2 regions of the Streptomyces sp. TG1A-8 genome follow, and region 1 is predicted to be linked to the other one. Evidence: riboswitches for the same ligand, from Rfam matches in the RefSeq annotation. Region 1 holds a riboswitch; the other holds the start of a gene.

Region 1 (4,406 bases):
CGTCCCGGATCGGGTTGACCAGAGCCACGTCCGCGAGCCGGTAGGCGGCCAGGGAGCGCGCGAAGTCGTCCTTGACGTGCAGCACCACCGGCGTCCAGCCGGGCGTGCCGTACGCGGAGTTGATCTCCTGCGCCACCCGCTGCACCTCGGCCGTGTAGTCGCGGTACACCGCGAGGTCCTGCCGGGAGGGGTAGGCGAACGCCACGTGCACCACCCGTTCGCGCCACTCGGGGCGGGTGTCCAGCAGCTCCCGGTAGGCCAGCAGCCCCCGCACGATGTTCTTGGACAGTTCGGTGCGGTCCACCCGGACGATCGTGCGGCGGCCCTCGCCGATCTCCTCCCGGAGCGCGGCCATCCGCTCGTCCACGTCCGGCCGGTGCGCCCGCTCCCGCAGGAAGTCCGCGTCCGCACCCAGCCCGTGCACCCCGATCCGGGTGCCCGAGGGGGTGCCCGGGCCGAGCACCGCGTGGCAGCACGCCGTGAAGGCGTCCGCCCACCGGCGGGTCAGGAACGCCGCCCGGTCCGCGCCCAGGACACCGGTCAGCAGCTCGGCCGCGATGTCGTCGGGCAGCAGCCGGAAGTAGTCCGGCGGGGCCCACGGGGTGTGCGAGAAGTGGCCGATGCGCAGGTCGGGGCGGAGCCGGCGGAGCATCCGGGGGGCGAGGGCCAGGTGGTAGTCCTGGATGAGCACCGCCGCCCCCTCGGCGGCCTCCTCGGCCAGCGCCTCGGCGAACGCCTGGTTGTAGGCCCGGTACGACGCCCACTGGCGGCGGAACTCCGCGTCGAAGACCGGCTCCAGCGGGGTCTGGTACAGCAGGTGGTGGACGAACCAGAGCACCGAGTTGGCGATGCCGTTGTAGGCGTCGGCGTGCACGGCCGCGTCGACGTCGAGCATCCGCACCCGCTGCCCGCCGGTCTCCTCGGCCGGCAGCAGGCCGCCCCCGGCGCGCCGGACGGCCGCGCGGTCGCCGTCGCCGAGCGCGGCGCACACCCAGACCGCGTCCGTGTCCGGCCCGATGGCCGACAGCCCGGAGACCAGTCCGCCGCCGCCGCGTTTGGCGTGCAGCGAGCCGTCCTCCTGGAGCTCGTACGAAACCGGGCCGCGGTTGGACGCGACCAGCACCTCAGCAGCGTGCGTGGAAGCCATAGACCTCAACCTAGCCCGGCCCGGAAACACTCAAACGTACGGTCCGCTCCGGAAGGGTGCCGTACGCCGCCGTTTCCGTCCGCCTCACGCCACCCGGCGCGCCGCGTACTCCGCGATCTCCGCCATCGGCGGCCGCTCCTCGGTGTCCACGGAGTGGGTGCGCGGTTCGAAACCGTCCTCGCCCCGCTCGAACTGGGTCAGGGCCGGGCGGATGAGGTGCCCGCGGGCCAGCCGCAGCTGGGCGGTGCGGTAGATGGCCGCCGCCATCCGGCCGAGCGCCTGCCCGTCCTGGTGCCGGTGCTTGCGCACCCCCACGTCCACCTGGGCCAGCGCGTCGAGCCCCACCAGGTGCAGCGCGTCCACCAGCATGCCCAGCTCCACGCCGTAGCCCACCGGGAACGGCAGCCGCTCCAGCAGGGAGCGGCGGGCCGCGTACTCGCCGCCCAGCGGCTGCACGAAGCCGGCCAGTTGCGGCCAGTGCATGTTCAGCAGCGGGCGGGCCATCAGTTCGGTGACCCGGCCGCCCTGGCCGGCCGCGCCGCCGAGCGGGCGGTCGTACATGCCCTTGACCAGGTCCACGTCCGGGTCGGTGAGCAGCGGGCCGACGATCCCGGAGACGAAGTCGGAGGAGAACTCCTTCAGGTCGGCGTCGATGAAGCAGACGATGTCCCCGCCGGTGACCAGCAGCGAGCGCCAGAGCACCTCGCCCTTGCCGGGGAGGGCGGGTATGCGGGGCAGGACGGCGTCGCGGTGGACGACCCGCGCCCCGGCGGCGGCGGCGACCTCGAAGGTGCGGTCGGTGGACCCGGAGTCGACGACGACGAGCTCGTCGACCAGCGGGACCTGCCGCATGAGGTCGTGGCGGATGACGGCGACGATGTCGCCGACCGTCCCCTCCTCGTTGAGCGCGGGCAGGACGACGGAGACGGACTGCCCGGTGCGCTGCTTGGCGGCCAGGATCCGGTGCAGCGGGCGGTCGGCCACGGACCAGGAGCGGGTGGCCAGCCAGCGCTCGACTTCTTGCAGCACGGTCTGCGGCTCCTCACTGTCATGATCACGTGGCCCCCCGCGGGGGCCGTGTGATCCATCTCGCGGTTCGGACGACTATCTCAACTCTCCTGGCCTTCGGTTACAGTCTTGGACAACGCCGGTGACCATCGCATGTCGGGGGGCACGGGCGTTCACAACCACATACAGCTCATCCAGAGGGGCAGAGGGACACGGCCCGGTGAAGCCCCGGCAACCCTCCGGTCGGTACTCGTCTTCTGAAGCGAGGCTCCCGGCTCGGGAAGGTGCCAATTCCGTCTCGCGGCGAGGTGCGTCGCGAGGAAGATGAGGAGAAAGGGCCTCGCCTCCATGGCTGTGCAGACCGTTGCAAGCACCAGCACCACCACCGTCGACCTCGGCCCCGCCGCCGCCCTGAGCTGCCGCGAGTGCGGCCACCGGGTGCCGCTCGGCCCGGTGTTCGCCTGCGAGGAGTGTTTCGGCCCGCTGGAGATCGCCTACGACTTCTCCGCCTACGACGCCGAAGGGCTGCGCGCGCGCATCGAGGCGGGCCCCGCGAACATCTGGCGGTACGCGCCGCTGCTGCCGGTCCCGGCCGACGTGGCCGACAGGCCGAACATCAACCCCGGCTGGACCAAGCTCGTCAAGGCCGACAACCTCGCCCGCGAGCTGGGCGTGACCGGCGGGCTGTACGTGAAGGACGACTCCGGCAACCCGACGCACTCCTTCAAGGACCGGGTCGTCGCCCAGGCCCTGGAGGCCGCGCGCGCCTTCGGCTTCACCACCCTGTCCTGCTCCTCGACCGGCAACCTGGCCGGCGCGGTCGGTGCCGCCGCCGCCCGGGCCGGCCTGCGTTCCTGCGTGTTCATCCCGCACGACCTGGAGCAGGGCAAGGTCGTCATGGCCGCCGTCTACGGCGGCGAGCTGGTCGGCATCGAGGGCAACTACGACGACGTGAACCGCTTCTGCTCCGAGCTGATCGGCGACCCGGCCGGCGAGGGCTGGGGCTTCGTCAACGTCAACCTGCGGCCGTACTACGCGGAGGGGTCCAAGACCCTGGCGTACGAGATCTGCGAGCAGCTCGGCTGGCGGCTGCCGGACCAGATCGTCGTCCCGATCGCCTCCGGCTCCCAGCTCACGAAGATCGACAAGGGTCTGCGGGAGCTGGTCGGGCTGGGACTGGTCGAGGACCGGCCGTACAGGATCTTCGGGGCGCAGGCCGAGGGCTGCTCGCCGGTGTCGGCGGCCTTCAAGGCCGGGCACGACGTGGTCCGCCCGCAGAAGCCGGACACCATCGCCAAGTCCCTCGCCATCGGCAACCCGGCCGACGGGCCGTACGTGCTGGACATCGCGCGCCGCACGGGCGGCGCGGTGGAGGACGTGACGGACGGGCAGATCGTCGACGCGATCAAGCTGCTCGCCCGCACCGAGGGCATCTTCGCCGAGACGGCCGGCGGCGTGACCGTGGGCGTGACCCGCAAGCTGATCGAGGACGGCGTGCTGGACCCGTCGCTCACCACGGTCGTCCTCAACACCGGTGACGGCCTCAAGACCCTCGACGCGGTGGCCGGCACCGGCCTCACCGCCACCATCCGCCCGAACCTGGACTCCTTCCGAGAGGCTGGCCTCGCATGAGCGTGACCGTTCGCATCCCCACCATCCTGCGCACCTACACCGGTGGCCGGGCCGAGGTCACCGCCGACGGCGCGACCCTGGCGGAGGTCATCGAGGACCTGGAGAAGAACCACACCGGCATCGCCGCCCGGGTGCTGGACGACCAGGGCAAGCTGCGCCGTTTCGTCAACGTCTACGTCAACGACGACGACGTGCGCTTCGAGCAGGGCCTGCGGACCGCCACCCCCGACGGCGCCGGCGTCTCCATCATTCCGGCCGTCGCCGGCGGCTGACCGGCTGACCGAATGACCGATCATTACCTTCGGTAACTCCGATTACCGGCCGTTCTGCCGACCGCCCCCTCCGGGAGAGAAACGGAGGGGGCAATTTTATGGGATTGAAGACGGTAGAATCGGGGAACGCGGTCTCGGACCGTCTGCCGGGAGCCTCGGAAACATGCCGCGCGCCCCGATGGGGAGTGGTCAATATGTGTGGGTTTTACGCGGCCTTTGTGGCTTTTCTGTAGCCCGACTTGCCCTGAATTCACCGGAATTTGCGCCACATTCCGGACCGGACTCTTCAAGAATTCTCGTCCGACTGACCTGTTGCGGAGGGCAGTTGGACAGATACATTCAGCCGC
Region 2 (4,406 bases), 1.1 Mb from region 1:
GTCGGCAGGGGAACCGTCATCGTGACTGTCCGCTTCCTTCTCGGGTCGGTGCGCGCCGCTCCCCGGCGCGTGTGGCTCGTAACCCTACGGCCTGGGGGGTCCCCGCCGCCCGTCCGTTCACGGCGGCGAGGCGGTCTGTGACGATGCGTCCGGTTACGTCATGCTCTGTAGTCATGACCGGGAACTGGAGCACGTCGGCCGGCCGGACCCCCAGGGCGCTGCGCGGCACCTCGGCACCGATGACCTACCTCCTCATGGGCCTGTGCTGCCTGGTCTTCGCCCTGGGCCCGGCCTCGGGGCTCACCACGGCGTACGGCTCCGGGGACGCGCTGTTCGCCGCCCGGCGCGCGTACTTCCGGCGCTGGGGGGTCGTCCCGGCCGACCTCTTCGCCGTGCCGGCCCAGGAGGCCCTCACCCCGGTCACGGCCCTGTTCGTGCACGGCGGCTGGGTGCACCTGCTCGGCAACATGCTCTTCCTCCTGGTCTTCGGGGCCATGACCGAGGAGCGGATGGGCCGGGCGGAGTTCACCCTGTTCTACGTCGGCTGCGGCTACCTCGCCCTGCTGGGCTACGCGGTCGCCAACGCCGCCTCCGGGCAGTCGCTGGTGGGTGCCTCGGGAGCGGTCTCGGCGGTCCTCGGCGCCTTCCTCTACCTTTTCCCCCGCGCCCGGGTGACCAGTCTCCTGCCCTTCCTGTTCTTCCTGCCGGTGCGGTTCCCCGCGTGGGTGGTGCTGCCCTTCTGGGCGGCCCTGCAGTGGCTGGCGGCGGGCCGGGCCACCGGGGGACCGGGGGTGGCCTACCTCGCCCACCTGGTCGGCTTCGGGCTCGGCTTCGGGTACGCGTGGGTCCGATTCCGTACGACTACAGTGAAAGACGCCCCTGCTCCGGCCCCCGAGGGAGAGACACAGCCGTGATCACCGCGATCGTTCTGATCAAGACCAGCGTGGACCGGATTCCGGAGATCGCCGAGCGGATCGCCTCGCTGGAGTCGGTGAGCGAGGTCTTCTCCGTCACGGGAACCTACGACCTGATCGCGATGGTGCGGGTGCGGCGGCACGAGGACCTGGCCGAGGTCATCCCGGGGCGGATCAGCAAGATCCCCGGGGTGGAGGGCACGGACACGCACGTCGCGTTCCGGACGTACTCCCAGCACGACCTGGAGGCGGCCTTCGCGATCGGGCTGGACTCGTGAGGGCCGCCTGAGCGGGCGCGGGTCAGACCACGGGCACGCAGCGGCCGTCCTCCGTGCGGTACCGCCACTTGGCGCCCCCGGACACCAGTTCCCCGACCGCCGCGAGGAAGCGGGTGACGTGCTCGTCGGGGGTGCCCGCGCCGAAGCTGACGCGGACGGCGTCGAGGGACTCCTCGCCGGGTGCGGCCCCGGAGGCGCCGCACTCGCCCCGCGTCCCGGGGGCGCCGCCCAGCAGGACGCGCACGAGCGGGTGGGCGCAGAAGAGGCCGTCGCGCACCCCGATGCCGTACTCGGCGGACAGGGCGGCGGCGAAGTGGGAGCTGTTCCAGCCCTCGACCACGAAGGAGAGCACGCCGACGCGCGGGGCGTCGTCGCCGAAGAGGGACAGCACCCGCACCCCGGGCACCTCGGCGAGGCCCGCGCGGACCGTGCGGAGGAGGTGCTGTTCGCGGGCCACGAGCGCGTCGAAGCCGGCCTCGGTGAGGGCCTTGCAGGCCGAGGCGATGGAGTGGGCGCCGATCACGTTCGGGGAGCCGGCCTCATGACGGGCGGCGCCGTCGTGCCACTCCACGTCCACCCCCCCGTCCGCGCGCCGGGTGACCCTGCGGCTGGCGCCGCCGCCGGCCAGGTACGGCCCGGCCGCGCGCAGCCAGTCGGCGCGGCCGGCCAGCACGCCGGAGCCGAAGGGGGCGTACAGCTTGTGACCGGAGAAGGCGACCCAGTCGACGTCCAGCTCGCGGACGCCGACCGGGTGGTGCGGGGCCAGCTGGGCGGCGTCGAGGACGATGCGGGCGCCGTGGGCGTGCGCGGCGGCGGCCAGCTCGCGGACCGGCCACAGTTCGCCGGTGACGTTGGAGGCGCCGGTGACGCAGACCAGGGCCGGGCCGTGGGCGTCGCGGCCGGCCAGCGCCCGCTCCAGGGTCCGCACGGCCTGCCCGGGGCTGCGCGGGGCGTCGAGGCAGGTCACCTTCGCGTCCCGCCAGGGCAGCAGGGCGGCGTGGTGCTCGGTCTCGAAGACGAAGACCTCGCAGCCGGCCGGCAGGGCGTGGGCCAGCAGGTTCAGGGAGTCCGTGGTGGACCGGGTGAAGACCACCTGGTCGTCCTCCCGGCAGTCGAGGAACGCGGCGACCGTGCGGCGGGCGTCCTCGAACAGCTCGGTGGACAGCTGGGAGAGGTGACCGGCGCCGCGGTGCACGCTGCCGTAGTAGGGGGCGTAGGCGGCCACGTCGTCCCAGACGCGCTGGAGGGCGGGGGCGCTGGCGGCGTAGTCGAGCGCGGCGTAGGTGACCTCGCCGCCGGTGACGAGCGGGACGGTGACGTCCCGGCCCAGGACGGGCAGCGGGGCGCGGAGGGACTGGCCGGCGGCGGTGGCGGTGGCGACAGGCATGGGTGGACTCCCGTGAGGCTGGGTGCGTCGCCGCGCGGGCGGACGGGGCTCCGGCGCGGGACGGAAGAGGGAAAGGCGTACGCGGAGGCGGGGCTCTGCGGCCCTAGCGCATTCGCTTGCTCACGGAAGGCTCCCTCGAACGACCAGGACCCCTGGCCCCACGCCCGTGCACCGCGTGTGAGGGGTCCGCGCTTGTCACGGACGGTGTTGTCCGCGACCTGGTCTTCACCCGGGGCACCCCGCCACGGACGGAGGGTTGCCGGACAGTCGGCCGGGGCCGCATGACTGTCACTCATGACCTGATCGAAAAGCTAACCGGGACGGTCCACGGGGTGCAACTCCTGTCCGGATACCGGGACACGCGCAGGGGCACGCGGGGCACGCGGGGTCCGGCACCGCCGGGCGGGCGGCGTCCGGCGGCGGGCCCGGCGGTGCCGGACCGCGCCGTCGCCCGCGCCGGTCAGCGGTTGCTGGCCACCACCCAGCGCTCCAGCGTCCGCTTCGCCGCGCCCGAGTCGATCGACTCCGCCGCCTTCGCCATGCCCGCCCGGATCTGCTCGGCCAGCGGGGCGTCCGTGGGCCGCAGCGCCACGAGCGCGGCGGCCGAGTTCAACAGCACGGCGTCGCGCACCGGGCCCTCCTCGCCGTCCAGCAGGCGCCGCGCCACCTCGGCGTTGTAGGCGGCGTCGGCGCCCCGCAGGGCCTCCACCGGGACCAGGTCCAGGCCGACGTCGCGCGGGTCGAAGCCCTCCTCGGTGACCCTGCCGTCCCGCACCACCCACACCCGGGAGGTGGCGGTGGTGGTCAGCTCGTCCAGGCCGTCGTCGCCCCGGAAGACCAGGGAGGAGTGGCCGCGCTCGGCGAAGACGCCCGCCACGATCGGCGCCTCGTGCGCGACGGCGACCCCGACCGCCTGCGCCTTCACCCTGGCCGGATTGGTCAGCGGGCCGAGCAGGTTGAACACCGTCCGGATGCCCAGCTGGCCGCGGGCGGCGCCCACGTGGCGCAGCGCGGGGTGGAACCTCACGGCGAAGCAGAAGGTGATGCCGGCCTCCTCGGCGACCCGCACCACCTGCTGCGGGGTCAGGTCGAGGTTGACGCCCAGCCTGCTCAGCACGTCGGACGCGCCGGAGGCGGAGGAGGCGGCCCGGTTGCCGTGCTTGACGACCTTCGCGCCCGTGCCGGCGACGACGATCGACGACATGGTGGAGATGTTGACCGTCCTCGCGCCGTCGCCGCCCGTGCCGACGATGTCGACGGTGGCGCCCGGCACCTCGATCACGTTCGCGTGCTCGTACATCGTGCGCACGAGCCCGTTGATCTCCTCGACGGTGGCGCCCTTGGCCCGCAGCGCCACCGCGAAGGCGGCGATCTGGGCGTCGGTCGCCTCGCCGCCCATGATCCTGTCCATGGCCCACGCCGTGTCGTCGGCGGTGAGGTCGTCGCCGGCCAGCAGGCCGTTCAGCAGGGCGGGCCAGGAACGGCCCGCCGCGGTGTCGCCTCCAGCGGGGGTCACAGCGCTCATCAGCCGCTCCTGGGTCGGTGTCCCGCAGTGCGGGACGTGCGTCTCGAACAGATCCACCCTATCCAGCCCGGGACGCGGCGAAAGGCCCCCGTCCGTACCCCGGACGGGGGCCCTTCGGCCGTGGCGTGGCGACGCGCGGATCAGTGGTGGCCGTGGCCGCTCGTGATCTCCTTGTACTCCTCGACGGTCGGCTTCTGGATCTGGCTCTCCTCGCCGTAGTACGCGTTGCTGAGCTTGACGCGCAGCTTCTCCGAGGCCTTCACCTTGCGCTCGACGCCGTTCCCGTCGGCCGACGGGCCGAT

The links. A riboswitch is a leader RNA that binds a small molecule or an ion and turns the genes downstream of it on or off. The one in region 1 is predicted to bind S-adenosylmethionine.
Region 2: another riboswitch for S-adenosylmethionine. It lies ahead of QQY24_RS22630 (aminotransferase class V-fold PLP-dependent enzyme); the one in region 1 lies ahead of thrC (threonine synthase).

The regions. Positions count from the first base shown of each region.
Region 1 covers NZ_JASTLB010000001.1:4,028,682-4,033,087, forward strand. Annotated here, with positions in the region: gene QQY24_RS17640 (trehalose-6-phosphate synthase) at 1-1,147, opposite strand, end outside; gene QQY24_RS17645 (glucosyl-3-phosphoglycerate synthase) at 1,232-2,176, opposite strand; SAM riboswitch class I at 2,343-2,486, shown strand; gene thrC (threonine synthase) at 2,504-3,787, shown strand; gene QQY24_RS17655 (MoaD/ThiS family protein) at 3,784-4,059, shown strand.
Region 2 covers NZ_JASTLB010000001.1:5,156,050-5,160,455, reverse strand. Annotated here, with positions in the region: gene QQY24_RS22645 (hypothetical protein) at 1-20, opposite strand, end outside; gene QQY24_RS22640 (rhomboid family intramembrane serine protease) at 174-914, shown strand; gene QQY24_RS22635 (Lrp/AsnC family transcriptional regulator) at 911-1,192, shown strand; gene QQY24_RS22630 (aminotransferase class V-fold PLP-dependent enzyme) at 1,215-2,579, opposite strand; SAM riboswitch class IV at 2,763-2,879, opposite strand; gene trpD (anthranilate phosphoribosyltransferase) at 3,040-4,104, opposite strand; gene QQY24_RS22620 (cytochrome bc complex cytochrome b subunit) at 4,245-4,406, opposite strand, start outside.